One region of the Velazquezella soli genome, then DNA from elsewhere that is predicted to be linked to it. Evidence: predicted binding sites of a transcription regulator. Region 1 holds the regulator's gene; each other region holds the start of a gene.
What was found. Region 1 encodes LexA, which represses DNA repair genes until DNA is damaged. Its sites were predicted from a motif close to TGTTCNNNNTGTGTTCNG; they were not measured.
Positions count from the first base shown of each region.

Region 2: a site for LexA is predicted at 5,260-5,277, ahead of dinB (DNA polymerase IV). Genes of this name have one in related genera too.
Region 3: a site for LexA is predicted at 4,816-4,833, ahead of ruvC (crossover junction endodeoxyribonuclease RuvC). Genes of this name have one in related genera too.
Region 4: a site for LexA is predicted at 2,799-2,816, ahead of AC0JZ8_RS06940 (helicase-related protein). Genes of this name have one in related genera too.

Region 1 is NZ_CDRNXF010000004.1:2,319,599-2,327,111, reverse strand. It holds gene AC0JZ8_RS14735 (ComEC/Rec2 family competence protein) at 1-1,781, shown strand, start outside; gene lexA (transcriptional repressor LexA) at 1,762-2,481, opposite strand; gene AC0JZ8_RS14725 (VOC family protein) at 2,674-3,549, shown strand; gene kdsA (3-deoxy-8-phosphooctulonate synthase) at 3,554-4,399, shown strand; gene eno (phosphopyruvate hydratase) at 4,528-5,802, shown strand; gene AC0JZ8_RS14710 (aminotransferase-like domain-containing protein) at 5,973-7,217, shown strand; gene AC0JZ8_RS14705 (PhzF family phenazine biosynthesis protein) at 7,470-7,513, shown strand, end outside.
Region 2 is NZ_CDRNXF010000004.1:1,394,694-1,402,206, forward strand. It holds gene AC0JZ8_RS10270 (helix-turn-helix transcriptional regulator) at 1-305, shown strand, start outside; gene AC0JZ8_RS10275 (SDR family oxidoreductase) at 316-1,032, opposite strand; gene AC0JZ8_RS10280 (hypothetical protein) at 1,115-1,333, opposite strand; gene AC0JZ8_RS10285 (pyridoxamine 5'-phosphate oxidase family protein) at 1,550-2,032, shown strand; gene AC0JZ8_RS10290 (hypothetical protein) at 2,096-2,338, opposite strand; gene AC0JZ8_RS10295 (2'-5' RNA ligase family protein) at 2,345-2,926, opposite strand; gene AC0JZ8_RS10300 (hypothetical protein) at 3,000-3,320, opposite strand; gene AC0JZ8_RS10305 (DNA polymerase III subunit epsilon) at 3,349-4,098, opposite strand; gene dinB (DNA polymerase IV) at 4,138-5,232, opposite strand; gene AC0JZ8_RS10315 (hypothetical protein) at 5,390-5,698, shown strand; gene AC0JZ8_RS10320 (FAD/NAD(P)-binding protein) at 5,750-7,162, opposite strand; gene AC0JZ8_RS10325 (hypothetical protein) at 7,217-7,513, shown strand, end outside.
Region 3 is NZ_CDRNXF010000004.1:1,286,784-1,294,296, forward strand. It holds gene AC0JZ8_RS09710 (hypothetical protein) at 1-217, shown strand, start outside; gene AC0JZ8_RS09715 (MBL fold metallo-hydrolase) at 360-1,223, shown strand; gene AC0JZ8_RS09720 (pyridoxamine 5'-phosphate oxidase family protein) at 1,257-1,769, opposite strand; gene AC0JZ8_RS09725 (YebC/PmpR family DNA-binding transcriptional regulator) at 1,911-2,657, shown strand; gene AC0JZ8_RS09730 (LLM class flavin-dependent oxidoreductase) at 2,715-3,725, opposite strand; gene AC0JZ8_RS09735 (hypothetical protein) at 3,855-4,706, opposite strand; gene ruvC (crossover junction endodeoxyribonuclease RuvC) at 4,925-5,434, shown strand; gene ruvA (Holliday junction branch migration protein RuvA) at 5,616-6,233, shown strand; gene ruvB (Holliday junction branch migration DNA helicase RuvB) at 6,446-7,486, shown strand; gene AC0JZ8_RS09755 (NUDIX hydrolase) at 7,479-7,513, shown strand, end outside.
Region 4 is NZ_CDRNXF010000004.1:700,051-707,563, forward strand. It holds gene AC0JZ8_RS06920 (acetyl-CoA C-acetyltransferase) at 136-1,317, shown strand; gene phbB (beta-ketoacyl-ACP reductase) at 1,399-2,127, shown strand; gene AC0JZ8_RS06930 (YMGG-like glycine zipper-containing protein) at 2,191-2,445, opposite strand; gene AC0JZ8_RS06935 (DUF3309 family protein) at 2,486-2,641, opposite strand; gene AC0JZ8_RS06940 (helicase-related protein) at 3,017-6,217, shown strand; gene AC0JZ8_RS06945 (RNA-binding S4 domain-containing protein) at 6,222-6,629, shown strand; gene fdxA (ferredoxin FdxA) at 6,812-7,150, shown strand.

The sequences.
Region 1 (7,513 bases):
GCGCGCCTAGCGTACAACCGGCGATCGATGACCAACCCGGGTTATGGTCGGACATGCAGCGAGGGCTTTTTGCGCTTCGCAGCGCAATCGGCAATCGCATCCGCGATACGGTCAAGGGGGATGCGGGCGCTTTTGCTGCCGCAATCGTGACCGACGAGCGCCGTGCAATTTCCCGTGAGACGACCGAGGCGCTTCGTCTGTCCGGGCTGGCCCATATCGTCGCGATCTCAGGCCTGAACATGGCGCTGGCAGCCGGTATCTTCTTCGTCGGCGTCCGCTCCGTCCTGTCGCTGTTTCCAGGCTTTGCGCAGGCCTATCCGATCAAGAAGTTTGCCGCGTTCGGTGCGCTTGTCATGGCGACCGCCTATTACCTGATTTCCGGGTTCGGGGTTTCCGCCGAGCGGGCCTATATCATGATGGCGGTGATGCTGGTCGCCGTGCTCGTCGATCGACCCTCCATCAGCCTTCGCAACGTCGCCCTTTCGGCAATCATTATCCTCGCCATCTCGCCGTCGGAGATTTTGGGTCCGAGTTTCCAGATGTCGTTTGCGGCAACCGCGGCACTGGTGGCAGGGTTCGCCCTCTGGACGCGATATTTCGCGAAAGGTAAGGAGGATACAAAAGGTAGCAACCGGTGGATAACGGGTGTCGCGGCGACGTTCCATTTCATTGCCGGGATCGTGGTGACGTCGCTGATCGGCAGTACTTCGACGTCGATCTATTCGATCGAGCATTTCCACCATCTGACCACCTACGGCGTCGCGGCCAATCTCGCGGCCATGCCGATCATTTCCTTCGTGGTGATGCCGGCAGGGCTTGTTGGCATGTTGCTGATGCCGTTCGGGCTGGATGCTCCCTTTCTGTTCATCATGGGCGAGGGGTTGCGGATCGTCATTCGCATTGCCGAGATCGTCGCCGCATGGGGCGGCGATATTGCCATCGGCCGGCAGAACCCGCTTTTCCTGCCGCTGGCGACGGCAGGCTTTCTGCTTCTGACGCTGCTGCGCACGCAGATGAGGCTGAAAGGCGCGCTGTTCATGGCGGTGGCTTTGGTCTTTGCGGTCCGCTCAGGCTCGGCGCCGAGGCCTGATATCGTCATATCCGAAGACGGCGCATCGGTCGGCGTGATCAAGGACGACAAGATCACCCTCAATCGAACCCGACCGCCGGGATTTATCTTCGATCAATGGCGGCGAGCGCTGGTGCTTGAGACCGGAGAACAACCGCTCGCCTTGCCGGTTCTTGCCTCTTCGGAACCAGCGGGAGGTGCCAGCCTTGCGAAAAGCGATGACAAACGCCCTAGACCACATTCGCGACCGGATTTGACGGGCCGGGAAATCGAATATGTCAGGGGCTTTCTTCAAGCATTCACGCCCGGACGATTTGCCTGTCTGCCGAAAATCCTGTGCGCGGTGCAGACTGCTCAGGACATCCGGATCGTCACTGTCGAAGACAACCGATACACCGGTCTTGCCTGCGATTTCGGTCGGATCATCGTCTCGCCCGGCGCACGCTTCGATACTTGCCGCTCCGGCGCCTTGCTTCTCAGCGGGCGGACGTTGCGCCGGACTGGCGCACTGGAAATCACCATTATTCCGAACGCGACAGCGCCAGACATCAAGATTACGGCGGCGATGCGAGACAGCGCACAGACCTCAAGCCGTCCGTGGAGCGTCCACCGGTTCTATGACTGGCAAACGCGACAATTCGACTTTGGCATCCCGGAGGCTGTTGCTGCGCATCTCCGGGATGACAGCGTTCTCAATGATAGCGGCGAATAAGGCCGACAAGCTTGCCCTGGACCTTCACCCGGTCGGGCGGGAAGATGCGGGTCTCGTAAGCGGGGTTTGCCGCTTCCAGTGCGATCGAGGCACCCTTGCGGCGAAACCGCTTCAGGGTCGCTTCTTCCTCATCGACCAGGGCAACGATGATATCGCCTGGACTTGCGGTGCTGGTATTCTTGATGATGACGGTATCGCCATCGAGGATGCCAGCATCGATCATCGAATCGCCCTTCACTTCGAGCGCGTAATGATCGCCGGAACCCAGCATCTCGATCGGAACGGCGATGTCATGGGTGTTGTTCTGGATCGCGGAGATCGGCACGCCGGCAGCGATTCGACCCATGACCGGGATGTTTGTCGAGAACGGATTGTCCGCCATGACCGGCGCCGGCTTCTGAGCGACGACCGGTTGCGTTTTGCCAAGGCTTCCCTCGATGACACTGGGAGAAAAACCCCGTCGCGGATGAAGGTTCGCCACATAGGCGTCAGGCAGCTTGATCACTTCGAGCGCGCGTGCTCTGTTCGGCAGACGGCGAATAAAGCCACGCTCCTCGAGCGCGGTGATCAGCCTATGGATGCCGGACTTCGATGCAAGGTCGAGAGCGTCCTTCATTTCGTCAAACGACGGCGGCACGCCTGATTCTTTCATCCGCTCGTGGATGAACAGAAGTAACTCCTGTTGCTTGCGTGTCAGCATGGATGGGACCCTCAGAATTGGAAACAAATGCAGAACGGACGCTATATGTTCTATCTGTGTTCCGCAAGCCCCAAATTTTTGCTCAAGAATAGTCTCATTTCAGCGTTCGATCACGTATTCAGTTCGTGCGCAGCACTTGCCGAGTTTCCCGCGATAGCCAATGTTCTGCGGAATAAGACTTTGGGGGTGTAAGTGGGTAACAAGTCAGTCGATCATTTGGTTCTGCCCGTTGCAGATCTGGCGTCAGCGCGGGGGAGGTTGACCGCTCTCGGCTTTACTGTGGCACCTGAAGGTGTTCACCCTTTCGGCACAGCCAATGCCTGCATATTCTTCGCGGATGGCTCGTATCTCGAGCCGCTGGCCATTGTGAACCGTCGGCAAGCCTCGCTTGCGGCAAAACGAGGCAACGTGTTCACCGATCGCGACATCCGCTTCCGCGGCCAGCGGAAAAGGGAAGGTCTATCGGCGGTGGTCGTCGGGACGCAGGATGCAGCGGCCGATCATATCCGTTTTGTGGACGGGCACATGTCTGCGGGCGAGATGCTTCAATTCTCCCGCCCGATGCAGTTGCCCGATGGTGGGGAGAGCGAAGTCTCATTCCGTCTGGCGTTCGCGGCAGTCCCCGAGGTCGATGACATCTTGCTGTTTTCCTGCCAGCGAATGGCCGCATTACCGGCAGATCGCGGTGGTCTTGATGAGCACGCAAACGCCGTTACAGGCCTTCGAGAGATCGTATTTTCTGCAGATGACCCGCTGGAGTTTCTGCCGCTTTTCGAAACCGTGTTCGAGACGCAACCCGAGCAAGGGAAAGACGGTCTGTGGATCGCAGCTGCCAATGCCGGCATCCGCATTCAATCCAACGACACGTTCAGCGACGAGTTCCGGTCTTCGATGAAGCCCTTGTTATCGTCGCGCCTCGCTGCGCGCGGGATCATCTTCAAGACCACCGATCTCGCCGTGACAGAGATCACCCTTGCTGCTAATGACGTCGCATTCATCCGCAGGGATGGCCGCGTGATCGTGTCGGCAGCCCCGGGGCAAGGTGTGGTTTTCGGTTTCGAGGAATAGTGAAATGACAGTCTCCGCCAATTCTGAAGTGTCCGTGGGCGAGGGGAGTTCGAAAGTCGTTTTCTCAAACACGGCAAAGCTCTCGCTGATTGCCGGTCCCTGCCAGATGGAAAGCCGTGATCATGCTTTCATGATCGCCGGCACGCTTGTCGAACTCTGCAAGAAACTCGGCATCGGCCTCGTCTACAAATCCTCCTTCGACAAGGCCAACCGCACGTCGATCTCCGGCAAGCGCGGCATCGGCTTGGACAACGCGATGGCGATCTTTGCCGATCTGAAGACGGAATTCGGCTTTCCCGTTCTGACCGACATTCACACTGAAGAGCAATGCGCTCTCGTGGCGGATACGATCGATATCCTGCAGATCCCCGCCTTCCTGTCGCGCCAGACGGACTTGCTCGTCGCGGCCGCAAAGACGGGTTGCGCGATCAACGTGAAGAAGGGCCAGTTCCTGGCACCCTGGGACATGAAGAACGTCCAGGCGAAGTTCCTCGAAAGCGGCAATCCCAATGTGATGCTGTGCGAGCGCGGTGCCTCGTTCGGCTACAACACGCTTGTCTCCGACATGCGCTCGCTGCCGATCATGGCGGCTCTCGGAAGCCCCGTTATTTTTGACGCAACCCATTCCGTGCAGCAGCCCGGCGGCCAGGGCGGTTCTTCCGGCGGCCAGCGCGAATTTGTCGAAACGCTGGCGCGGGCAGCCGTCGCCGTCGGCGTTGCTGGCGTCTTTATCGAAACCCACGAAGACCCTGACAACGCACCGTCCGACGGTCCGAACATGGTCCACCTGAAGGACATGCCGCGCCTTCTGGAAAAGCTGCTGGCCTTCGACGCCATCGCAAAAGGCTGACGGCGTCGAAAAACCGCCGAATTGACTGGATTGTAATCCGCGTGTCATCGACGATCGCACAATGTCGATGACACGCCTGTTCGCTGAGCCTGCGAATTCAGGCTCGCACATTAACCGAGGAGAGACCCTTGACCGCCATTACCGACATCATCGCTCGCGAAATTCTGGACAGCCGTGGCAATCCGACCGTCGAGGTGGATGTTTATCTGGAAGACGGCTCGATGGGCCGCGCCGCCGTTCCGTCCGGTGCCTCCACGGGTGCGCATGAAGCCGTCGAACTTCGCGATGGTGGCAAGCGCTATGGTGGCAAGGGCGTCGAAAAGGCTGTCGAAGCCGTCAACACCGAGATCTTCGACGCGATCGGCGGCTTCGATGCCGAAAGCCAGATCCACATCGACAAGACCCTGATCGCGCTCGACGGCACCCCGAACAAGTCGCGCCTGGGTGCAAACGCCATTCTCGGCGTCTCGCTTGCCGTTGCCAAGGCCGCAGCCGAATCGTCCGGCCTGCCGCTCTATCGCTATATCGGCGGCGCCTCCGCCCATCTTCTTCCGGTCCCGATGATGAACATCATCAACGGCGGCGCTCACGCAGACAACCCGATCGATTTCCAGGAATTCATGATCATGCCTGTCGGCGCCGAGACGCTGAAGGATGCCGTGCGCATGGGCGCGGAAATCTTCCACGTCCTCAAGAAGGAACTGGCAGCGCAGGGTCACAACACCAATGTCGGCGACGAAGGCGGTTTCGCACCGGGCCTGAAGAGCGCTCCGGAAGCGCTCGATTTCATCATGAAGTCGGTCGAAAAGGCTGGCTACCGGCCGGGCGACGACGTTCACCTGGCGCTTGATTGCGCAGCCACCGAGTTCTTCAAGAACGGCAAGTATGAGCTGGAAGGCGAAGGCCGTTCGCTCGAGCCGGAAGCAATGGCCGATTACCTGGCAGAACTTGCCGGCAAGTACCCGATCATCTCGATCGAAGACGGCATGTCGGAAGACGACTGGACCGGCTGGAAGTATCTGACTGACAAGATTGGCTCCAAGGTGCAACTGGTCGGCGACGATCTGTTCGTGACCAACTCGGCCCGTCTGCGCGATGGTATCCGCCAGGGCACAGCCAACTCGATCCTCGTCAAGGTCAACCAGATCGGATCGCTCACCGAGACGCTCGATGCTGTCGAAACAGCGCATAAGGCGAGCTACACGGCCGTCATGTCCCACCGTTCGGGTGAGACGGAAGACTCGACGATTGCGGATCTCGCCGTCGCCACCAACTGCGGACAGATCAAGACCGGTTCGCTGTCGCGCTCTGATCGTCTGGCCAAGTACAACCAGCTGATCCGTATCGAGGAAATGCTTGGGCCGCAGGCCGCCTACGCGGGCCGCTCGATCCTCAAGGCCTGATCATTCCGGTCGACTGAGGCAGACTATCCGAGAGCCCGCGCCATCTGCGCGGGCTTTTGCGTTTTACAATTCGTGATCGCACCGTACCAAAAACCGATAGGTCAGCATTGTTGACCTGTCGAAACTTATGTAAACCAAAGCCAAGAATATTGAAATAAAAGGAAACGCCCGTGCTTGATTGGGACCATATTTTCGCGACACGCTCCAGCCGCATGAAAGCGTCCGAAATCCGCGAACTGCTGAAGCTTCTGGAGCAGCCGGATATCATTTCCTTCGCCGGCGGCATTCCGGATCCGGCATTGTTTCCGGCCGAGGAATTCCAGAAGGCCTATGCGGATATCTTCTCCGGCGCTCAGGTGAACTCGGCGCTGCAGTATTCGGTCAGCGAAGGCTACAAGCCGCTGCGTGACTGGATCGTTGCCGATGTCGCCAAGATCGGCATCGACTGTACCGCCGACAACGTCTTCATCACGTCAGGATCCCAGCAGGCGCTCGATTATCTCGGCAAGCTGTTCCTGTCGCCCAACGATACGGCGCTCGTCACATGGCCGACCTATCTCGGTGCGCTCTCGGCATTCAATGCCTATGAGCCGACCTACGATCAGCTCTCGGTCAACGGCAACCGCACGCCGGAAGCCTATCGCGAGACGGCGTCGAAAGCCGGTGGCTCCGTGAAGTTTGCCTATCTGTCCGCCGACTTCTCCAATCCGACCGGCGAGACGATTGATCTTGCAGGCCGTGAAAGGCTTCTGGCACTCGCCGACGAACTCGACATTGCGATTCTCGAAGATGCCGCATACCAGAACCTGCGCTTCGACGGCGAACCGGTTTCGCCGATCCTTGCGCTCGACATCGCCCGCAGCGGCGGTATCGAAAAGACCCGCACGATCTACAGCGGCAGCTTTTCCAAGACGCTGGCACCTGGCCTGCGCGTCGGCTTCGTCATCGGAGCGATGCCGGTCATCCGCAAACTGGTGTTGTTGAAACAGGCGGCCGATCTGCATTCGTCGACGATCAACCAGATCGCCGTCGAGCATGTCGCTTCGCGCGGTTTCGATGAACAGGTTGCCAAGATCAAGCGGGTCTATAGCGGTCGCCGCGATTCCATGCTGGCGGCACTCGCGAAATACATGCCGAAGGGAACGACATGGACAAAGCCCGAAGGCGGTATGTTCGTGTGGCTGACGCTGCCGGAGGGCATGGACGGTGCCGAGCTTCTGGCGAAGTCGCTGGCAACCGAAAAGGTCGCCTTCGTGCCCGGCAAGGCGTTCTACGCCGACGGCAGCAACGCCAACACGCTGCGCATCAGCTTCTCCTGCGCCAACGACGAGATGATCGACGAGGGTATCAAGCGGCTCGGAAGACTGATCGGCAATGCCGAGACCCGCGAGCACGAAGCGCTCCCGATCATCTGAATATCGGTGTACTGAGAAAGGCGAACCAGCGATGGCTCGCCTTTCTCACATACTGTTGGCGACCTGTTCACCTGCAGGTGACGCTCGGCTTGGGGCGCCGCCTATCGTGCCGACGCGGCCTTCTCCGAGGCGCCCAGCACGTCCGACCGTAAACGACGCCAATCAAATCACCAGGCGGTGACGTTGATCAGGGGTTGCGCCACGGGACGCCGTCGGGCAGTTTTGCGCCCGGTATATGAGGAGGAGTTTGCATTGGCGCGTCCCTATAGCATCTATGACGTTTTCACCGACGCTAA
Region 2 (7,513 bases), 920 kb from region 1:
GCGCCTTTCGCGCCGATGCCGCACGGGCCGGTGCGATGTCGGAGGTTTCGGATCTCGTCGACGAGCTCTCGAAGTCCAGTCCGGAATTTGCGGCATTCTGGGGTGAAAACGACGTTAGGCTTCAAAGCGATGGCCTGAAGCGGATCGAACATCCGGATCTCGGCACGGTCGAGCTGGAGTATTCGGCCTTCTCCGTCGACGGTCGGCCGGATCTCGGCATGATGGTCTACAACCCGGTCGATCCGGCGATGGCCGCGAGAATCCGGCAGCGCGTCGCGGAGCGCACGGCATCAGCTAAACCCTGACCGCTCTATCTTACCAGGGAATACTGCTTCCATCATAGGCGACGAAAGAGCCGGAATTCTCCGGGGCGAGGCTGTTCAGCGTTGAGAGGATCGACGCTGCCGCCTGTTCCGGGCTGACCGTGTTGTGACCGCGTGAATAGGGGTCTGATAGACCCGTGCGAACCGTCCCCGGATGAATGGCGGTGATGACCGCTGCCGGATGGGTGCGGCCATATTCGATTGAAACGGTGCGGACAATCTGGTTGAGCGCCGCCTTGGCGGATCTGTAGGACACCCAGCCGCCGAGCCTGTTGTCGCCGATCGATCCGACACGGGCCGACAGGAATGCGGCGATCGAGCGGGTTTCGCGATCAAACAGTGGGAGAAAGTGTTTTGCCACAAGCGCCGGTCCCACGGCGTTGGTGCGGAACTGGGCCATCATCGTTTCGGGATCGAGCTGCCGCAGAGACTTTTCCGGGCCGCGGCCATCGGTCGTCAGGATGCCGGTGGCGCAAATGAGGAGGTGGATCGGCTTTGCCGAGATTGAGCCTGCAGCGTCCGCCACGCTCGCCTCGTCGGCGAAGTCCAGACCGTCGCGGCTGCGGGAAAAGGCGATCAGTTCGCCGAGATGCGGCTCGTTTTGCAGACACTCGCAGATCGCGGAACCGATACCGCCGCTTGCCCCGATCACTGCCGCACGGAACCCGTTCGGCAGCGATGCGAGAAGACTGGTTTCAGTGCCTGCCATGTCTGACATATCCGAGATACGCGCGTGTAGGTCGCTTCTTCATCGCACTATGCCCGAACTCCACGGTATTGGGTAGGCGTCGTCAGTCGGAGTTGATGGTCGGCAGATGGGTTTCAACTTCTCGAAGGCGCGCGGCTTCGAGCGGTTCGATCTGCGTCTTCCAGAACTCGTCTGCCTCGGCCGGTTCGTCATCCCACTTGCGGACGTCGGCGATGTTGTCATCGAGCTTCGCGCGGCGTGTGCCGCCGAGTTCGAGATACTTCATCGCGAGTTTCTTGGTCGAGGTTTCCTGATCGGTCATGAACCGGTTCCTTCCCGTTTCGTCAGTGTCTGCCAAGTCGCCTCAACCTCGTTCAAGCGCCGTTGCAGGCGCTCACGAGATCGGACCTTGAGTTAGATTAACGGCGCCCCGGTCATCCTGTTCCTGCCGCTGCACGTTTCCGGTGCAAGATATCGGCGGGTCTGGAACAGAAGCCAAGCTCGCCAGTTGACCCGCGTCATCAAAAGGAGAAATCGCATGGCTCACATCGAAGACGAACACGAGAAGGTCTGGGACCTTGCGGAGAAGATCGGATTTTGCATGCTCACGACCCAGTCGGGTACGGATCTGCGGGCTCGGCCGATGGCGGCCTATGCCGAGCGTCTTGAGAATGCGTTCTACTTTCTGACGGATGTGGCAAGCCACAAGGACGAGGAAATCGCGCGCTACCCGAACGTTTGCCTGGCGTTTGCCGATTCCAAGGGCCAGAAATACGTGTCCATTTCGGCGACGGCAGAAGTGCAGAACGATCGCGAGAAGATCCGCGACCTCTGGGCGACACCGGCAAAGGCCTGGTGGGACAGCCCCGAGGATCCTTCGATCCGCGTCCTGAAGATCACGCCGTCAGCAGCGGAATACTGGGATAGCCCTGGCACAGTCATCAGCTACATCAAGATGGCGGCAGCCGCCGTTTCCAGTTCGAAGCCCGACATGGGCGACAATGCCAAGGTTCAGATGTAACCTTCATGGCGGACGGGCAACCGTCCGCCATTCTTCTGCGGCCCGCATAGACGGGCCGGCGTCTCAGTTGAAATCGCCGATCGTTCCGGTTTGAAAGATAATCACCGGTTCGCCTTCCTCCCCGACAGCTGGCGATGCCTCGCGCTTCCAGACGACTGCTCCGGCATGTCGATCGCCGAGTTTGCGGGCCTCATCGATCGCAGCCGTCTCGTCTTGTGCTTCCCTTACCGCGAACACCGGAACGGTCTGCCCTCTCTCATCAAGATCGAAGGCGAGGACGAAGATAGATTTGAACGCTCCGGGCATCAGTTTTCATTCCTTGATATGGCTTTGGACGCCGGCACGCTCGCTTTGATGGCGACCGGAAACAACGGCGTCTCGATCTTCCGCAAATATCGCGGAGGTTTCATGCTGCCAGGGTCCATCGAGGTATTTCCACAGATCAACACCTGTAATCTCGATGGTGTGAGGCTGAAACGTCGCGCGAAGCTCCTGATACAGCCGGTCGGCCCGGTCCTTCGATACCTTGTTCTGGATCGTGATATGCGGCTGCCATTTCTGCATGTCCTGCGGGCCGAGCCAAGGAAGGAAGGCCTCCTTCAACCGGGCTCGCACATCCTGAAGCGCGGCACTGTCGATCGTGAAGGCGACGCCCGCACCGAGATGGCGGACGGCGCTGACCTCGGCTTTGATCGATGACCCAGCCTCGGCGACCCGTTTGAGGTGCTCGACGATCCGCTCGGTGTATTCGCCCGGCAACCGATGAAACATCGTCAGATGCGCACCGAGGAAATTCCGGTCCGGTGGGAAATGGGTTTTTCGCAATAGATCGAAAGACGCTCTGTCGCCTTCCGTGATACGGGCTGTCAGGATCAGCGGCTGAAGCGTCTTCACGGGGATTGAACCTTCTGGGTCAGGTTTCGAACGGGTCTTTGAAAGTCGAGATCTGGGATGCGGGCTTGCTATATCAATCTTTCAGTTGCGCGAACCAATCCGCATAGGGCGTGTTCTTGGCCATATGCCGGTTGAGGTCGGGCTCGCCGTCATCCCACCAGACGGGGCCGCGTTCGCCAAGCTGAACCTTCGCATCGTCCACGCGGCGGCGCGCTTCGGCCTTCGCCTCGGTTTTGCCTTTCGCATCGCGGACGGCCCGGCGTGCCGACATCAGGTCCGAAACCAGCCGCTGACGCGTCTCGGCGTCCAGCCCCGGGTTGCTTCGACGCCAGAGCCTGCCGCGGACGACGAAGTATTTGCCGTCGGGTGTGTCGGGATACTTTTCCTCACTCATCGTCCAACCCTGGTTTTCGCCATACCGATTAAAGGAGTGTTCCCTGCGGCGGGTCAACGAGGGGCGGCTGTGGTTGTTCACCGCGGCGCGTCAATTCGGTGCGGGCGCTGAAGCGGATATCGATATCCCGGTCTTCCGCGAGGTCTCGAAGCGCATCGTCGCTGATCCGGTCCCAGGTCTTGCCGCGATCCGCGCCTGATGGCACGCGCGGCAGCAGACCCGGCTCGCTGCTCCAGGCCAGGAGGTCTTCGAGTGATGCCTCGTTGAGGAGGTCGCGCAGGTGGTGCGCCGTGACATAGGCATCGGGCATGGCACGATGAGCCGGCAAGCCGATCTCGTGGACCAGACCTTCGGGCATACGCAGGTAGCGCAGCATCTGGTTGGAGAACCGCGGCAGTTCGGGCCAGACCCGCAGGCTGCATTTCCAGGTGCAGATCCAGGGCAGGCCACCCGTCAGCCGCGGTGTACAGTATCGCTGTTCGAAGGCTGCGCGATGGGCGGCAAGCGCTTCGATCCGGTGCGGGGGACGCAGGACAGTCGGTGCGATATCCTTCCAGAACGGCGCGTCGGCGACATGGCTGTCGAGGATATGATGGATCGCGATCGTGTCGGGTGACATCGGACGGCCGGGATTGACCAGAAGTGCACCGCGGTCCTCGTCGACCTGCCATCTTCCGTCTGCCCCTTGGGTGACATCCTGCCAGCCGATCTCGCAGACGTCGTTCGGTCCGTTGCCGCCGGTCTCGAGGTCGATGACGCGGATGGTGGGATTGCTCATGTCGAAGTCCTTACCCGGCGCTCTTGATGTGCTTGTCGATTATAAATCGAGACCGAGCTGCGGTTGTTCCACATCATCCGGCCCGGCGCCGACCAGCGACGAGAGGGACACACCCAGCAGCCTTACCGAACGCCGGAACGGATAGACGGTTGCCAGGAGCCCCGATGCCGCCGCCAGCACTTCCGCGACGCTTGCATAGGGGAGGGACGCCGTGCGGCTGCGTGTCGCCTGGGTGAAGTCGGAATATTTGATCTTCACGGTGACGGTCTTGCCCGAAATGCGATGCGCTTCGCAGTGGCGCCAGACCTTTTCGGCGAGCGGCTTCAGTTCGGCCGTGGCGAGGTCGAGGGCGTCGATATCCTCAACGAACGTATCCTCGGCGCCGACGGATTTGCGGATCCGGTCGGGACGCACCTGTCGCTCATCGATGCCGCGCGCGATGCCGTAGAAATACGGTCCGGATTTGCCAAAGCTCTCGGCGAGAAACTGCAGCGACTTCGACTTGAGGTCAGCGCCGGTCTCGATGCCGTATTTTTTCATCCGCTCGGCAGTCGCCGGCCCGACGCCGTGGAATTTCTTGACCGGCAGCGATTCCACGAAGCCCGGGCCGTTCTTTGGCGTGATCACGGCCTGGCCGTTCGGCTTGTTGAGGTCGCTTGCCATCTTGGCGAGGAACTTGTTGTAGGAGATGCCGGCCGATGCGTTGAGGCCCGTCACCTGCTTGATCTTGGCCCGGATCTCCAGCGCAATCTCGGTGGCGATCTCCATGCCTTTCAGGTTCTCGGTAACGTCGAGATAGGCCTCGTCGAGAGACAGCGGTTCGATCAGCGGCGTGTATTCCGCAAAGATCTCGCGGATTTGCCGGGACACCGACTTGTAGACCTCGAAGCGCGGCGGCACGAAGATCAGATCCGGGCATTTGCGCTTGGCAGTGACGGAGGGCATGGCGGAGTGAACGCCGAAGGCGCGTGCTTCGTAGCTTGCGGCCGCCACAACGCCGCGCGCCGCGGATCCGCCGACAGCCAAAGGCTTGCCGCGCAGGTCAGGATTGTCGCGCTGCTCGACGGAGGCATAGAACGCATCCATGTCGACATGGATGATCTTGCGGGTGGATATGGAGGCCGTGACATTCATGCGGGCGTGCGGTTTGCTGGATCGTATGGAAACAAAAAGAGAACATAGCAGTCTTCCGACAAATATCCAAGCTCTCTGCCCAGCTTCCTGTGCATGAGGGAAACAAGCGGGCTTTGAAGGCGTTTGCTTCTGGTGATCATCAACAGGAGACAGTTTCATGGCTGACGACAGCACGACAACCATTCGAGCGACTTTCGACACCCGTGCGGCCGCAGACCTTGCGGTCGAACATCTGGTGCAGCAGCACGGTATCTCGCGTCCGGATATCTTCATCCAGTCCGTCGGTGCCGACAACACGGTCGGATCCGCTCCGTCGGGTGGCGATGCGTCGCATGATGGCGGAGAGCGCACCGATGGCCCGCTGGAGGGCGAGATCGAGGTTTCCGCCGATATCACTGAGAGCAAGATGGCGGCGGTGCAGAAGAGTTTTGGCGAAGCAGGCGCGATACGCGTGACCGGCCGCTGACTTCAGTGAACCGAGGGGCCGGCTCTCAGCCGGCTCCATATGGCGGTGAGCTCAGAGGTTTGCTGCAATCGAATCGGCGACGAGCAGCGCATGTTCCGCAACCTGCGGAAAGCCCATCAGCTCGCCAAAATGTCCGCGTGCCAGCGGGCCGGCGATGAAAAGCTTTGGTTCGGGCTTGCCATCCGCGTCTATCGCGTTGGACTGCTCGTTGCAGGAAAGACCAAGCCCCGTCGGATCGAGGTGCAGAAAGCCGTGATCGCCGAGTTGCCGCAGCCATTGCTGGCTCTGCAGCACGTTGCCGTGGGCGGGGCCGGTCGTGACCGCGACGGCATCGAACTGGTGGACTTCGACACCATCCTGCCCGCGCCGCTTGATGGTGACATCGATGATGTCTCCGTCGGTGCTGACGTCGACGATGCCTGCGGCGAGGATGTCGAGCCTGCCGGCTGCCGCTTCCGCGTCGAGCACGTCTTCCACCTGCGGCGCAATCCGGAAGCGGTGGACGTCCCAATAGGGACGCAGGTGTCGCACGATCCGGCGGCGTGCCTCGAGCGGCAGATGCTTCCAGATGCCGCCGCCTTGCGAGCGCAACTGGTCGAGAACCGCATGCCAGGTCTGACCATCTGCCTGTGCTTCCCTGATCGCGGCCCGCACGCGGTGTAGGATCTCGGATGCGCTAGTGGCGGGATGGTCGAGAAAGTCGCCGAACGGTTCCTGCGCGAAGGTGGCGTGTCCGCGCGAGCGGAGGCCACGGCGCGAGAGGGCGGTAATGCTGCCGCTATGCCCGCAACGCTTCAACGAAGCGATGACATCTGCGGAGGTCAGCCCGTTGCCGACGACGAGGACCCGATCGTCGGCCCGGATCGGCGCCAATGCGTTCGGCGCTGTCGGGTCCGCGACATAGCGCGGATGCTCGGCCAGTCGTCTCAAGGAGCGTGGGGCAACGGGAGCAGGGTGGGTGGCAGCGATCACCAGGATATCGGCAACCAGCGTCTGCCCGGTGGTATCGGTGACATGCCATTGGTCGTGCCGCTTTTCGACGCCGTTCACCGCGGCGCAGATATGGCGGACGGCTCCTGATGCCAAAAGAGGTTGAAGGTTGGACAGGACATAGTTTCCGAAGATGCCCCGGCGCGGAAACACGTTGCCATCGGCGCGAAATGCCGCCTCATCGTCCGCAACGGAGCCGGTCGTTTCCATCCATCTCGAAAAATGCTCGGGATCGCCAGGAAGTATGCTCATTCGCGTTGCCGGGACGTTGATCCGGTGCACCGGGTCGCGCGTATCGTAGGCGAGACCCCTGCCGATTTCGGCACGCGGCTCGAAAATGGTGATGTCGACGGCGTCCGCCTTGTGGCCCGTCGCGAGATGGAAAGCGACCGCTGCCCCGGTCACGCCGCCGCCGATAATGGCGATTGAAGATCGTGTTTGTTCAGGCCGTTCAGACGTCTTCGATGCTGTCACTGTCAGTCACTTCGGTTAGACGCGGCCGCTCTTTTAAACTCGCACGGTACGTCGTTGAATCAAAAATCGATAGGCGCTGCGCTTGCAAAAACGGGCTTTTTCCTAGGCATCGGAAACGGAGCACGTTTATCCCTTGGCGCGGCTAAATTTAGTCCAGTGTTCTCGCAGGCAATATTGTTCACGACTCCCTCTGACGCGACATTACACATCAAAGATCGGGAAGGAATGGAGAGCGTGATGATTGGTGGCGGCTTTTCGATATTTGGGATCGATCTGTTCGGATCGACAAGGCAGTTTGCCGGTGACCGAAAAGAAGAAGCCGCGGCATTGCCACGGCTCGAGACGCAGAAG
Region 3 (7,513 bases), 1.0 Mb from region 1:
GGCCTGGCACGACCTGCTTTCGATGTCCGCTGGCGGCGACGTTACTCGTGCTTTCATTGCGGGGAACGAGGGCTTCATTGCAGCCGGCTGCTCCAACGGTGCGGATGTGTGCCCGTCGTCCAAGGGTGATATCGATCTTGCCAATAGCCTCACCATGGCCGCGATGAACTTCGGGACAGCGAGCTCATTCCTGCCCTTCGTCTGCCGGACGCGTTGAGGCGCTAACCACTCAATGACATGATTGTGAGACGACCACGGCGCTTCGTCGCTGGACGCTTCGCCATGCTTGCCGCATCCTGAGCCCCGGAATGGCATGAACGCATCGGCTCGATTTTTCGCAACGCGGTTCGGGGTGTGGCATGAAGCTGCGAACGCTGGCATTCGGTTTTTCGGCTCTCATTCTATCCGCCATATCGGCGCTGGCGCAGGAGGGCGGGTTGCCGGTCAGCCAATGCCAGGCGATTGCGCAGAACCTGCCGGGCGAGAATTTCCCCCATGTCCGCTATGCCAGCTTCAATCCCTCGGGTCCCACGCTTGCGCCAGTCATCAAACCGGTAAACCTGTCGGCGCGGGAAGAGGTGAAGATAACCTTCGTCGGCCACTCGACCTATTTTATCGAGAGCCCCGACGGTATCGGCATCGCCACCGATTACAGCGGCGTTCACCAGCCGTCGCGGATGCCTGACGTGGTGACGATGAACAAGGCGCATTCCACCCACTACACGATGATGCCGGATCCTGCGATCGCCCACGTGATGCGCGGATGGAGCGATGTGCCGGGTGAAAAGGCCGAGCATCGGGAAATGGTCGGGGATGTCTATATCCGCAATGTCGTCTCGGATATCCGCAACTGGGGCGGCGGGATCGAGCCGGACGGCAACTCGATCTTCATCTTCGAAGTCGCCGGTCTCTGCATCGGGCATCTCGGCCACCTGCATTTCGAACTCAACGAACAGCAGTACACGCAGATCGGTCGGCTCGATATTCTGATGGTGCCGGTCGATGGTGGTTTGACGATGGGGGCGGACAGCATGAGCCGCGTCGTTCAACGGCTGCGGTCGTCGCTGATCCTGCCGATGCACCGTTTCGGACCGCCGCTCGAGCGGTTCCTGTCGATGTTCGACGGCAAGTTCGAGATCGCCTACGCGCCAAGCGAGACGATCACCGTGTCGATGCGCAGCCTGCCGAAGAAGCCGACGATCATGGTGCCGCGAGGGCTGTGACAGGGGCTGCTTAAGCCCCTGTCTTTCGTTTGATCAGGCGTGACGCGTGAAGGTCAGGCGCTTGTTGACGCCGACTTCCGGCATCTTCTCGTCATTCAGGTTCGCCTTGGCGATTTCCCAGCCGAACTTGAGCGTGCTGTCGGTCGACGCCCAGATTTCGGCGTCGTCGACGCGGAAGGCCAGCATGGTCAGATGCGGATCGGACTTACCGTGTTCGTACCAGGCAGCCGTCACGGCGCTCCAGTATTCATCGATCTTCGCCTCGTCCTTGCGGACTTCCAGGGTGCCCGAGAGGCAGGCGTGGTAATCGTGATCCTTGCCGACCACGTTGAAGTGGGCGCGGGAGGCTGTGCCGAGCGCCTTCACCAGATCCGTATCGGTCCTGGTATAGAACCAGATCGTGTTGGTCTCGGAATCGACATTCGGCGCCATCGGCTGGAAGTGCATGTGCGCACCTTCGATGCCGAGCATGCCCGCATGGATTCCGTTGATTTCGTCCCACATCTGACGTTCGGGGGCTTCGCGTGCTTCGGTAAGGCTCGCCATCTATAATTCTCCTTCTTTGTCGTGCGGTTGAAGAACGGAGGCGGGGCGGGGTTTGTTCCTCATCCGAAAGGCTCTTGAACGGCCTCCGCTTCGAAACTATAAGGCGGCACAATTCCAGATAATGATGCAGACAGGGGTGCCATGGCTGGCCATTCACAGTTCAAGAACATCATGCACCGCAAGGGCAAGCAGGACGGTATCCGTTCCAAGATGTTCTCCAAGCTTGCACGCGAAATCACCGTTGCGGCAAAATCCGGTCTACCCGACCCGGATATGAACGCGGCGCTGCGCCTTGCCGTTCAAAACGCCAAAGCGCAGTCGATGCCGAAGGACAATATCGACCGCGCCATCAAGAAGGCGTCGGGCGCCGATGCTGAGAACTATGACGCGGTGCGTTACGAGGGCTATGGTCCCGGCGGCACAGCCGTGATCGTCGAAGCGCTGACCGATAACCGCAATCGTACCGCCTCCAACGTCCGCTCGATCTTTACCAAGGCCGGCGGCGCTCTTGGCGAAACCGGTTCGGTGTCCTTCTCCTTCGACCATGTCGGCGAGATCACCTACAAGGCGTCGGTCGGCGATGCGGATACGGTCATGGAAGCTGCGATCGAAGCGGGTGCCGACGATGTGATTTCCGACGAGGAAGGCCACACGATCATCTGCGGGTTTGAGGCGCTCGGTGAAGTCTCCAAGGCGCTCGACGCCACGCTCGGCGGTGCCGAGACCGTCAAGTCGATCTGGAAGCCGCAGAACTCGATCGAAGTCGACGAGGAACGCGCGCTGTCGCTGATGAAGCTGATCGGCAATCTCGAAGACGACGACGACGTGCAGAACGTCTATTCGAACTTCGAAGTCTCTGATGAGGTCATGGCCAAGTTGTCGGCCTGATCGCCTCTCTAGTCCTGAAATGAAGCGGGCCGGTCGTTGAGACCGGCCCGTATTCGTTTACGCGGCTCGCTGCAGCTGGCTATCCATCAGCGACAGCTGCGAAAACAATTCCACCGAGCGGAGACGCTTGTCGATATCGTGGATCGGCATCGAGATGATGAGCTCGTCGGCCTGGGTTTCGGCCAGGAACTCACCAAGCTTGCGTTCGATGGTTCGCGGCGAGCCGACCGCTGCGTAGCGCAGCGTGTGCTCCACATTCATCTTCTCCATCGGCGTCCAGAAGCCGTCCATCGTATCGAGCGGTTTCGGGAAAAGGCCGCGCACGTTCTTGCGCAGGTTGACAAACTGCTGCTGCGACGAGGTGAAGAGCCTGTTTGCTTCCTCATCCGTATCTGCTGCCACACCCATGACACCGGCCATCACATACGGTTTGTCGAGATCCGCCGAGGGCTGGAAGCGATCGCGGTAGATGGCGATCGCGTCGAGCAGCATATCTGGCGCAAAATGCGAGGCAAACGCGTAGGGGAGACCCAAAACTGCCGCCACATGGGCGCTGTAGGTCGAGGAGCCGAGCAGCCAGATCGGCACATTCGCCTCGGTTCCCGGCACGGCAAGGATTGCCTGGTTCGGGACGGGCGTTCCGAGCAGATGCTTGAGCTCAACGATATCCTGCGGGAAGTTCTCCGCGCCGGCATCGAGATTGCGTCTCAGCGCATTTGCCGTTCGCATGTCGGTTCCGGGCGCACGGCCGAGGCCGAGATCGACGCGGCCGGGGAGCAGCGCTTCCAGCGTGCCGAACTGTTCGGCGATCACAAGAGGAGAATGGTTCGGCAGCATGATGCCGCCGGAGCCAACCCGGATGGTCTTGGTCGCGGCGCCGACATGGGCGATGACGAGCGCGGTGGCCGCGCTGGCAATGCCCGGCATGCCATGGTGTTCGGCAAGCCAGAGGCGGTTATAGCCATGCTGTTCGGCTTTGATCGCCAGCCTGCGGGACTGGTCGAGAGCCTGGCTGACGGAATACCCTTCGCCGATCAGCGAAAGGTCGAGAATGGAAAACGGGATCATCGGCATATCCTGAAATGGATAGGAAAACGTGTTCTCCCTATCTAGGCAGCCGGTCTTGCAAATACGACCCCGCCGGCGACGAAAGTCGCTCGGCGGGGTCGGTGGAGGTCCGACAGTGAGGTCGCTGCCTCAGGTCTTGATCAGGCGCAGGAAGGGCTTGCGACCTCCCGACGACGGGGGCGATCCTTCAGGCGGAAAGACTGGTGGCGCCGGCAAAATGGTCACGTCGGAGTAGCGTGCGGCAGCGCGATCAATCTCGCCGATGCTGCGGTTCAGACTGTCGAGAACAAGCGGCGTGGTCAGGATTTCGGGGGCCCGGGCATCCTTTGCCTTGGCCATTTCGTCGAGCTCGCCACGGATAGCCTCGGCCTCGGCCGCCTGAGCATCGGCGGATTCGGTCAGTTCCTCGACATTCTGGGCCAATGCATCGACGTAAAGGCCGATCGCACGCAGTTCGCGCTCGATCTCTTCGGTCTTGGCGCGGATTGCGCTCATGCCTGTATCACTGGGCGTACCGGCCGACAGTTCCATCGTCTCAATGAGCTTCAACGCGGCAGCGACCGCTTCGCGCGGTCGGCGCATGTCAAGCTTGGTGTTGTGGGCGATCGTGCCGACATGACGGGTGATTGCCTGACGCTGCTTGGCGCTTCTCTCATGCGCGCTGGTCTTTGACTTCGCGCGGGTAATTCTGTCTGCCTGATCCTGGCGGGCCTGAGCCTGGCTGCGCAGGATGGCGGCCATGGCTTCGGTGTCGGCCCGCATCGTCTCGACACTCGAAACGACGGTGCCGATGGTCCGGTCGATTGTTGCGAGGCCACGATTGAAATCGCGGCGCATGCCCTCGAAACGAAGGGGCATGGGTTCATCAAGTGTGGTGCGGATATCACCGCTTGCAAAGCGGCGCAGACCGCCGTCCAGGATGTCGGCGGTTCTGCGAAGATCGCGCAGCTCGGTCTCATTCCGATCATAGTCCCGTATCATTCGGGCGCCTCCTCGTGATTCTTAAGAAACCCTTTGTGACGAACCAACGCCATTAGGAAAAGGTTGTTGCGGTTGGATCACCACTTCTGCCCAAAACGATGCGGTTATGGTTAACAAAATATGAACGCTTCCGACGGCTTCGGTCCGCATGTTGGCCTGCAGAGTCACTCCGCGTTTCGGCCTTGGCGCAGGATTCCCGGCGTGACACAACAGTTGCCATGACAAAACCGATTCGCATCATCGGCATCGATCCGGGGCTTCGCCGCACAGGGTGGGGTGTTATCGAGACACTGGGAAACTCGTTGCGCTTTGTGGCATCGGGGACGGTCGTGTCCGACGGTGATATCGACCTTGCCTCGCGCCTCTGCCAGCTGCACGATGGTCTGGCCGAAGTTGTGCATACCTACACGCCAGACGAGGCGGCGGTCGAGCAGACGTTCGTCAACAAGGATGCGGTGGCGACGTTGAAGCTTGGTCAGGCGCGTGGCGTCGTGATGCTGGTGCCGGCGCGTGCCGGGTTGCCTGTTTCCGAATATGCGCCAAACGCGGTCAAGAAAGCGGTCATCGGCGTTGGCCATGGCGAGAAGCAGCAGATCCACATGATGGTGAAGATCCTGATGCCGAAGGCGGAGTTCAAGGGTAACGATGCCGCCGACGCGCTGGCGATCGCCATCTGCCACGCCCATAACCGCGTTGCAAACCGCATGCGCCAAGCTTTGGCCGGCTGACGCATCAGCCTCCTCTGTTCTTGACTTGTTCTGCCGCCCTCAGTAGGTATTTCGGCAGAGGCCGTACGCTCGCATCGGCTTCTGACGCGCGATGCAGCGCGCTATCGTGCCTGTTTCCCGATGCTCGGCATCATGATTTCCGGAACCCATTCTCCTTCATCCTCAGCGGCGGACCTAAAACATGATCGGCAAGCTCAAAGGCACTATCGACGAGATCGGCGAGGACTACGCGCTCGTTGACGTGCACGGCGTCTGCTACGAAGCCTTCTGTTCGGCCCGCACGCTGGCCCGCCTCAATGTGGGCGAAGCGGCAGTGCTGTTTATCGAGACCTATGTGCGCGAGGACCAGCTGAAACTGTTCGGCTTCCTGTCGGCACTGGAGCGCGAGTGGTTCAACCTCCTGCAGAGCGTGCAGGGCGTCGGCGCCAAGGTGGCGCTGGCCTTGCTCTCAACGCTGACACCGGGCGAACTGGCCAATGCGATTGCGCTGCAGGACAAGACCGCAGTTTCGCGGGCACCCGGCGTCGGCCCCAAGGTCGCCGTCCGCATTGTCACCGAACTCAAGAACAAGGCGCCCGCCTTTGCCGGCGAGGCATCCGCCAATATCGGCTTCAAGCAGGAACTGGGCGAGGGCGTGGCGTCTGCGCCCGTCAGCGATGCGGTCTCGGCGCTCACCAATCTTGGCTATTCTCGCGATCAGGCGGCCAATGCAGTCGCCGCAGCTTTGAAGGCAGCCGGTGAGGATGCCGACAGCGCCAAGCTGATCCGGCTGGGTCTGAAGGAACTGGCGAGGTCGTGATATCCGGGGTAAGCACTGGGATATCGATAGGGCCAGACGATTACGGGAAGTAACAGATTGGGTGCGTTCACGACTATGGCTCTTGAAGGTCAGATCAGGATAGCGATCAAGGGTCGCGACGTGCCGAGAGTTGCTGCTCCACATGGCCGGTGCCACTGCTCCATGACATCAGACACAAAGGCCGCATGCGCGCCCGAGATGGAATTTCTTGCATGACCGACGAAAACCGCCTCATCTCGCCGGAAAAACGGGGCGAAGATTTCGATACGGCGCTGCGCCCGCAGTCGCTCGACGAGTTTACCGGGCAGGCAGAGGCTCGCGCCAACCTCAAGATCTTCATCGAGGCCGCCAAGAACCGGGGCGAGGCCCTGGATCACGTGCTGTTCGTCGGCCCGCCGGGTCTCGGCAAGACCACGCTTGCGCAGATCATGGCCAAGGAACTGGGCGTGAATTTCCGCTCGACCTCCGGTCCCGTGATTGCCAAGGCCGGCGATCTGGCGGCGCTTCTCACCAATCTCGAAGACCGCGACGTGCTGTTCATCGATGAAATCCACCGTCTCAACCCGGCGGTCGAGGAAATCCTCTATCCGGCGATGGAGGATTTCCAGCTCGATCTGATCATCGGCGAAGGGCCGTCGGCACGGTCGGTCAAGATCGACCTGTCGAAATTCACGCTGGTTGCGGCGACCACCCGTATCGGGCTGTTGACGACGCCGCTGCGCGACCGGTTCGGGATTCCCGTGCGCTTGTCGTTCTACACGGTCGAGGAACTGGAAGGCATCGTCCGGCGTGGTGCGCGCCTGATGAACCTGCCGATGACCGATGGCGGCGCGCGCGAGATCGCACGGCGCGCCCGTGGCACGCCGCGTATCGCCGGACGGCTGTTGCGCCGTGTGCGTGATTTCGCCGAAGTGGCGCGTGCGGAAGCCGTGACCAAGGAGATCGCCGACGAGGCGCTGATCCGCCTCAATGTCGACCACGCCGGTTTCGACCAGCTCGACAAGCGCTATCTCAACATGATCGCCGTCAACTTCGGCGGCGGGCCCGTGGGTATCGAGACGATCGCGGCGGGACTTTCGGAGCCGCGCGACGCGATCGAGGACATTATCGAGCCCTACATGATCCAGCAGGGCTTTATCCAGCGCACGCCGCGGGGCAGGGTGCTGACGGCAGTCGCCTGGAAGCATCTCGGCCTGCAGCCGCCCAAGGATATGGAAGCGGCCCAGTTCAGGATCAGTTTCGACGATGAGTAAAAGCGACGAACCCCAGGATTTGCGCAT
Region 4 (7,513 bases), 1.6 Mb from region 1:
TTGTGCGCCGCGATGGATCACCATGCTGCGCAGCAAATCGATGAAAAACCGGGTGTTTCGGGCGAAAACCGGGCGTTTGACAGGGCGCTCAGGCTTTGCCAGTCTCGGTGCCAAGAAACGGAAAGAGGAGACATCATGTCCAATCCATCCATCGTTATCGCAGCCGCAGCACGAACGGCCGTCGGCTCCTTCAACGGCGCATTTGCGAACGTCCCCGCACACGAACTTGGCGGCGCGGTAATCAAGGAGGTGCTGGCGCGCGGTGGCGTGGAGGCGGGGGAAGTGGACGAGGTCATCATGGGGCAGGTCCTGCCTGCCGGCGAGGGACAGAACCCCGCACGTCAGGCGGCGATGAAGGCCGGGGTGCCGCAGGAGGCGACGGCCTGGGGCGTCAACCAGCTCTGCGGTTCCGGTCTTCGTGCGGTCGCACTGGGCATGCAGCAGATCGCGCTCGGCGATGCCAAGATCATCGTCGCCGGTGGACAGGAATCCATGTCGATGGCACCGCATTGCGCGCACTTACGCGGCGGCGTGAAGATGGGTGATTTCAAGATGATCGATACGATGATCAAGGATGGCTTGACCGACGCGTTCTACGGCTATCACATGGGCATCACCGCTGAAAACATCGCCCGACAGTGGCAGTTGTCGCGCGAGGAACAGGATCAGTTCGCGGTGTCCTCGCAAAACAAAGCGGAGGCAGCGCAGGTTGCTGGCCGCTTCAGGGACGAGATCGTTCCCTTCCTGATCCAGACCCGCAAGGGCGAGTTGCGCGTCGAGAACGACGAATACATCCGTGCCGGTGCGACTTTGGAGGGGATGGCGAAGCTTCGGCCGGCCTTCGACAAGGAAGGCACAGTGACTGCCGCCAACGCATCCGGCCTTAACGATGGCGCCGCCGCAGCGTTGCTGATGACGGAGGAAGAAGCCGGTCGTCGTGGCATTGCGCCGCTGGCGCGCATCGTCTCCTGGGCCACTGCTGGCGTCGATCCGCAGATCATGGGAACCGGGCCCATCCCGGCTTCGCGTCGCGCGCTGGAAAAAGCCGGTTGGAAAATCGGCGATGTCGACCTGATCGAAGCGAATGAGGCGTTTGCCGCACAGTCCTGCGCGGTCACGCGGGATCTGGGCCTCGATCCGTCGCTCGTCAACGTCAACGGCGGAGCGATCGCCATTGGTCACCCGATCGGTGCGTCGGGTGCGCGAATTCTCAATACGCTGCTGTTCGAAATGAAGCGCCGTGGCGCGAAAAAGGGGCTTGCGACGCTCTGCATCGGGGGTGGTATGGGCGTCGCCATGTGTCTGGAAGCGCTCTAGCACTGGGTGGCAGCTGCCCACGTTATCGGCGTGAGCAGCTCCGTTACGCTGACGGCGGCGACGGTATGAAAGGAAGTTTACATGGCGCGTATCGCGTTGATTTCAGGAGGCACGCGCGGCATCGGGGCTGCGATCAGCACTGCCATGAAAGCGGCAGGCTATTCGGTCGCCGCAAATTTTGCGGGCAATACCGAAAAGGCCGCTGAGTTTCACGCGGCGACGGGCATTCCGGTGTTCCAGTGGGACGTGTCGGATTACGATGCCTGCGTGAAGGGCATCGCTGAAGTCGAAACGCAGCTCGGGCCGATCGACGTCCTCGTCAACAATGCCGGCATCACCCGCGACGGCATGTTTCACAAGATCACGCCGCAGCAGTGGAAGGAGGTCATTGATACCAACCTTTCCGGCCTGTTCAACATGACCCATCCGGTGTGGCCCGGCATGCGCGAGCGCGGATTCGGCCGCATCATCAACATCTCCTCGATCAATGGCCAGAGGGGCCAGATGGGGCAGGTGAACTATTCCGCCGCCAAGGCGGGCGATCTCGGCTTCACCAAGGCGCTGGCTCAAGAGGGGGCCTCGAAGAACATCACCGTCAATGCGATCTGCCCCGGCTATATCGGAACCGACATGGTGCGTGCCATCCCGCAAAAGGTGATGGACGAAAAGATCATCCCGCAGATACCTGTCGGACGGTTGGGAGAGCCGGAAGAAATCGCCCGCTGCGTGCTGTTTCTAGCCTCTGAAGAAGCCGGATTCATTACCGGCTCGACGCTCAGCGCAAATGGCGGTCAGTATTTCGCCGGGTAAGCGGATACAAAAAAACCGGCGCCCATGGGACGCCGGTTTCTATACTGCGACTAAACGCAGGACTTAGCGGCAACGCGCTTCGTATGTACGGCCATAACGGTCGCGATAGACGCAGTAACCGTTGCGCTTCTGCGATTCGCCGATAGCAGCGCCAACCAGACCGCCGCCGACAGCGCCGACTGCAGCGCCACCCCAGCTGTTGGTCACAGCGCCACCGATAACGGCGCCTGAAGCAGCACCGATTGCAGTGCCCTTTTCAGTGGATGTGCAGGATGCCAGCATTCCGACGAGAGCGCCGACGAGCAAAACTTTTTTCATGTCACTTTCCTTCCCTTGGTAACGTGCGGCTTCGCCGCTTTTAGATCCTGCCCATCAGCAGGAGGATGATGATAATCAGCACAACGAGGCCGAGACCGCCGGACGGACCATAACCCCAGTTCCGGCTGTGCCCCCAATTCGGCAGCGCGCCGATCAAAAGCAAAATCAGTACGATAAGTAGGATGGTTCCGAGCATAGGCTTGTACTCCGCTGACCTCCCGGCTCGACATGTCCGGTTGGGATTGCCGAGAAAACGTAGCATGGGAACTTTTGTTCCACTCACCACTAGCTCGCCCGTGAAGTGTGGTTAACGGGTTACACTTTGGCCATGCGTCGGAAAGCCGGGTAATGTTCGAAACAGATCGAGAACGCTCCGGAATCCGCAATCGTCGCCGATTCGTTCACGTTTGTTCGAACGAAACTGGCGTGCGTATCGTACACATGTTGATCCTGGAAATCGTGGTCTCGCCTTGTCGAGGACAACATATCGGCTTGCGTTTATCGTCGAGCATGGCCATCTGATACTGCGATTGCGTTTCCGTGGAGGATCGCATCGGCGGATAAGCAGGAACTGGCTTTGCATTCTCAGCCCATGATTCTCAGCGGCCGCGGCGTCACGGCCGTGCTAGGCCCCACCAATACCGGCAAGACCCATTATGCCATCGAGCGCATGGTTGCGCACGGTTCCGGCGTCATCGGTCTGCCCCTTCGCCTGCTTGCACGCGAGGTCTATACGCGTGTCGTGGAGAAGGTCGGTTATCACAATGTCGCGCTGATCACGGGCGAGGAAAAGATCACGCCGCATATGGCGCGCTTTTCCGTCTGCACCGTCGAGGCGATGCCGCGCGAGACAAAGGCCGCCTTCGTCGCTATCGACGAGGTACAGCTGGCCGGCGATCTCGAGCGCGGGCACATCTTCACCGACCGCATCCTGCATCTTCGCGGACGCGAGGAGACGTTGCTGCTCGGTGCCGGCACCATGCGGCCGATCCTCGAACGGCTGCTTCCCGGGATCACCGTGGTCGAACGGCCGCGCCTCTCGCAGTTGTTTTATGCCGGTCAGAAAAAGATCACCCGCCTGCCGCAGCGTTCCGCGATCGTCGCCTTCTCTGCGGAAGAGGTCTATGCGATCGCCGAACTGATCCGCCGCCAGCGCGGTGGTGCGGCTGTCGTGCTTGGCGCCTTGAGCCCGCGCACCCGCAATGCACAGGTCGCTCTCTATCAGGAAGGCGATGTGGAATATCTCGTCGCAACCGATGCGATCGGCATGGGCCTCAATCTCGATGTGGATCACGTTGCCTTCGCTCAGGATCGCAAGTTCGACGGCTATCAGTTCCGCAATCTCAATCCGTCCGAAATGGCGCAGATTGCCGGGCGTGCGGGCCGCCACCTGCGTGACGGAACCTTTGGTGTCACCGGGCAGGTCCAGCCGTTCGACGACGAACTGGTCGAGCGGATCGAGGGTCATCATTTCGAGCCGGTGAAAGTGCTGCAGTGGCGCACGAAAAGCGTCGACTATTCCTCGCTTGCCGCTCTGCGTGCCAGTCTCGACCGGCCGCCGACCGTGGCGGGGCTTGCCCGCGCGCTGCCGGCAATCGATATCCAGGCGCTCGACTATCTGTCGCGCTACGCAGAAATCCGCGATACGGCGACAACGCCGGAGCGGGTGGAAAAATTGTGGGAGGCCTGCGCTCTGCCGGACTATCGGCGGATTGCCCCTGCGCAACACGCAGACCTCATTTCGACTCTTTTCTCGGATCTTGTGCGCTTCGGCACGGTGAACGAGCAATTCATGGCAGAACAGGTTCGCCGCGCCGACCGGACCGACGGAGAAATCGACACCCTGTCGGCCCGAATCGCGCAGATTCGTACCTGGACCTATGTTTCGAACCGCCCTGGCTGGCTTGCCGATCCGACACACTGGCAAGAAAAGACACGGGAAATCGAGGATAGGTTGTCGGACGCGTTACATGAACGGTTGACGAAACGCTTTGTTGATCGCAGGACATCTGTGCTCATGAAGCGCCTAAGAGAGAATGCGATGCTGGAAGCTGAAATCAGTGTGAATGGGGATGTCTTCGTCGAAGGCCATCATGTGGGGCAATTGGCTGGATTCCGATTCACGCCTATAGCCGGCACGGAGGGTCCAGATGCGAAGGCCGTCCAGGGTGCCGCGCAAAAGGCGCTTGCGCTGGAGTTCGAGGCACGCGCCGCGCGGCTTTATGCATCCGGCAACAACGACCTTGCTGTCGGCTCGGACGGTTCCGTGCGCTGGCTCGGCGAACCTGTCGGCCGGCTTGCGTCAAGCGACCATATCATGCGCCCGCGCCTGATCCTGCTTGCCGACGAGCAGTTGACCGGCAATGCCCGCGAACACGTCGTTGCGCGCATCGAGCGTTTCGTGAACCATCACATTGCGACCGTGCTGAAGCCGCTGGACGATCTGTCGCGCGCTGAAGACCTGCAGGGTCTCGCCAAGGGCCTGGCCTTCCAGCTGGTCGAAAACCTCGGCGTCATGTTCCGGCGCGATGTTGCCGAAGACGTGAAGACGCTCGATCAGGATGCGCGCGCTTCGATGCGCCGCTACGGCATCCGCTTCGGCGCCTACCATGTGTTCATGCCGGCGCTGCTGAAGCCTGCTCCGGCCGAGCTTATCACGCTTCTCTGGGCGCTGAAGAACGACGGCATCGACAAGCCGGGTTACGGCGATCTCATTCCGGCGCTTGCTGCCGGCCGCACATCGGTCGTCGCGGATCCTGCTTTCGAGCGTACCTTCTACAAGCTCGCCGGTTTCCGCTTCCTCGGCAAGCGTGCCGTTCGTATCGACATTCTCGAGCGTCTGGCCGATCTCATCCGTCCGCTGCTGCAGTGGAAGCCGGGCTCCAGCCCGCGTCCAGAAGGCGCCTATGACGGTCGCCGCTTCGTGACGACGACAGCCATGCTGTCGATCCTCGGCGCAACGCCTGACGATATGGAAGAAATTCTGAAAGGCCTCGGCTATCGCGCCGATGCCGTGAAGCCTGAAGAGGCGCAGGCATTCCTGGCTGGCCAGGAGCCAGCTGCGGCTGCCCCTGCCACGCCAACGGCTGCAGCAGACGAGGCCGCACCGACTGCCGAAGGCGATCAGGGCGAAGAAACTGAAGCAACCGAAGCTTCCGCTGAGGTTGTGGCGCCTGCTGAGGCTGCTGCTCCTGCAGAAGACGCTGCGAGTGAAGAAGCTGCAGCGCCTGACGTCGCCGCTTCCATGGAAGCTGAAACCGTTGAGGCACCTGCAACGGCCGAGCCGGACGCTCAGGCCGAGACAGCCGCCTCGACTCAATCTGCCGCTGCCGTCGAACCCGAAGAAGCAAAGCCTGTTCTCCTGTGGCGCCCGGGTGGCGGTCGCGAGAACAGCCAGCGCCAGGGTGGTCGGCCACAGCAGGGTGATCGCCGTGGTAACGGCCAGGGTCAGCGCAATGCCGGTGCTGCCTCAGCAGGCCGCACCCAGGAAGCCCGCCCCCAGGGCGAAGCCGCTCCCAAGGAAGGCCGTCGCGATGGTCGTCGGGATGGCGAGCGCCGTGACGGTGGTCGTCCAAACCGCGACAACAACAACCGTCGGCCTGAAAACCGGGGCGATCGTCCCGAGCGCGGAGATCGTAACGATCGTCCGGACCGTAACAAGGGACCGCAGCCCGCTCGCTTTGAGGCCAAGCCACCGCGCAAGGAAAAGCCGATCGATCCGGATTCGCCCTTTGCCAAGCTTGCTGCTCTCAAGGAGCAGATGAAGAAGTAGGCGCATGGTTGAAAAAGAGCTGCATGCAGGTTCGCGACAGCGCATCGACAAGTGGCTCTTTTTCGCGCGCATGGCAAAGTCACGCTCCATCGCGCAGTCGCTGATCCAGTCCAACTGCATCCGGATCAACGGCGCGCTGGTGTCTCAGCCAAGCTATCAGGTCAAGACCGGGGACCGCCTCGACATCAAGCTGGAACGGCGCGATGTCGTTCTGGTCGTCAAGTCCGGGGGTGATCGGCGCGGACCGTTCGAAGAGGCGCGGCTTCTCTACGAAGATCTGACGCCGCCTCCGGAGGAACGCCAGAAGTTGACGGCGTTCGAGCAGGCGCAACGCCTGCCGGGCTCCGGGCGTCCGACGAAGAAGGAAAGGCGGGAGACCGAACGCCTGTTTCCCGAAGCGGGCGAAAACTAGGTTTAGAAAATCCGCCCTCAAGACCCGGTTTTTACGCACGGTTTATTCTTGCGCAGTTGCAGCAAAGGCATTAGGTGACACTCGAAAAGCATGACTTCCTTGAGTGCTGAAGCCTGCCGGCTTTTCGCCTGCCGCACCTTTCGTCGGCAGCGTGCCGCAATCTGCGATATTCGGAGTTTCGCATGACATTCGTCGTGACAGACAATTGCATCCGCTGCAAATACACAGACTGTGTCGAAGTATGCCCGGTCGATTGCTTCTACGAAGGTGAGAACTTTCTGGTCATTCACCCGGACGAATGCATCGATTGTGGCGTTTGCGAGCCTGAATGTCCGGCTGAGGCCATCAAGCCTGACACGGAACCAGGTCTCGACAAGTGGCTGAAGGTGAACTCCGACTTCGCGCAGATCTGGCCGAACATCACCGTGAAGCGGGATCCGCTTCCGGAGGCCAAGGAAATGGACGGCGAAGAAGGCAAGTATGAAAAGTATTTCTCGGCAGAGCCAGGTTCCGGCGATTAAACCCGGATGGTGACGGTGCGCCCGTCACCCGCTCGAATCAGCTGTCTTTTGGTTGGGCACTGTCCGACTGTCACGCGGCTTGCAAGAATAAAAGCAAATTATTGATTTCCGCACTTTTTTGTGGTAGAGCTTACTCACTGTTCCACAAGGTGGCACTCGCGTGCCCGAAAAACATCACGAAAGAAACAGATCGCTCCCCGCGTTCCCCGTGACATTGCAACACTTTGATGTTGTCGTCGCCGTTTCGCGAGTTGGTCTGTTTTTGCGCGCGTTGTCGGATCAGTATGGAGTGACCCGACGGTTTCCCCCGTCTCATCCGGGCCTGACAGACCCGGTTTCCCCAGACCCGATAAAACGGGTGAG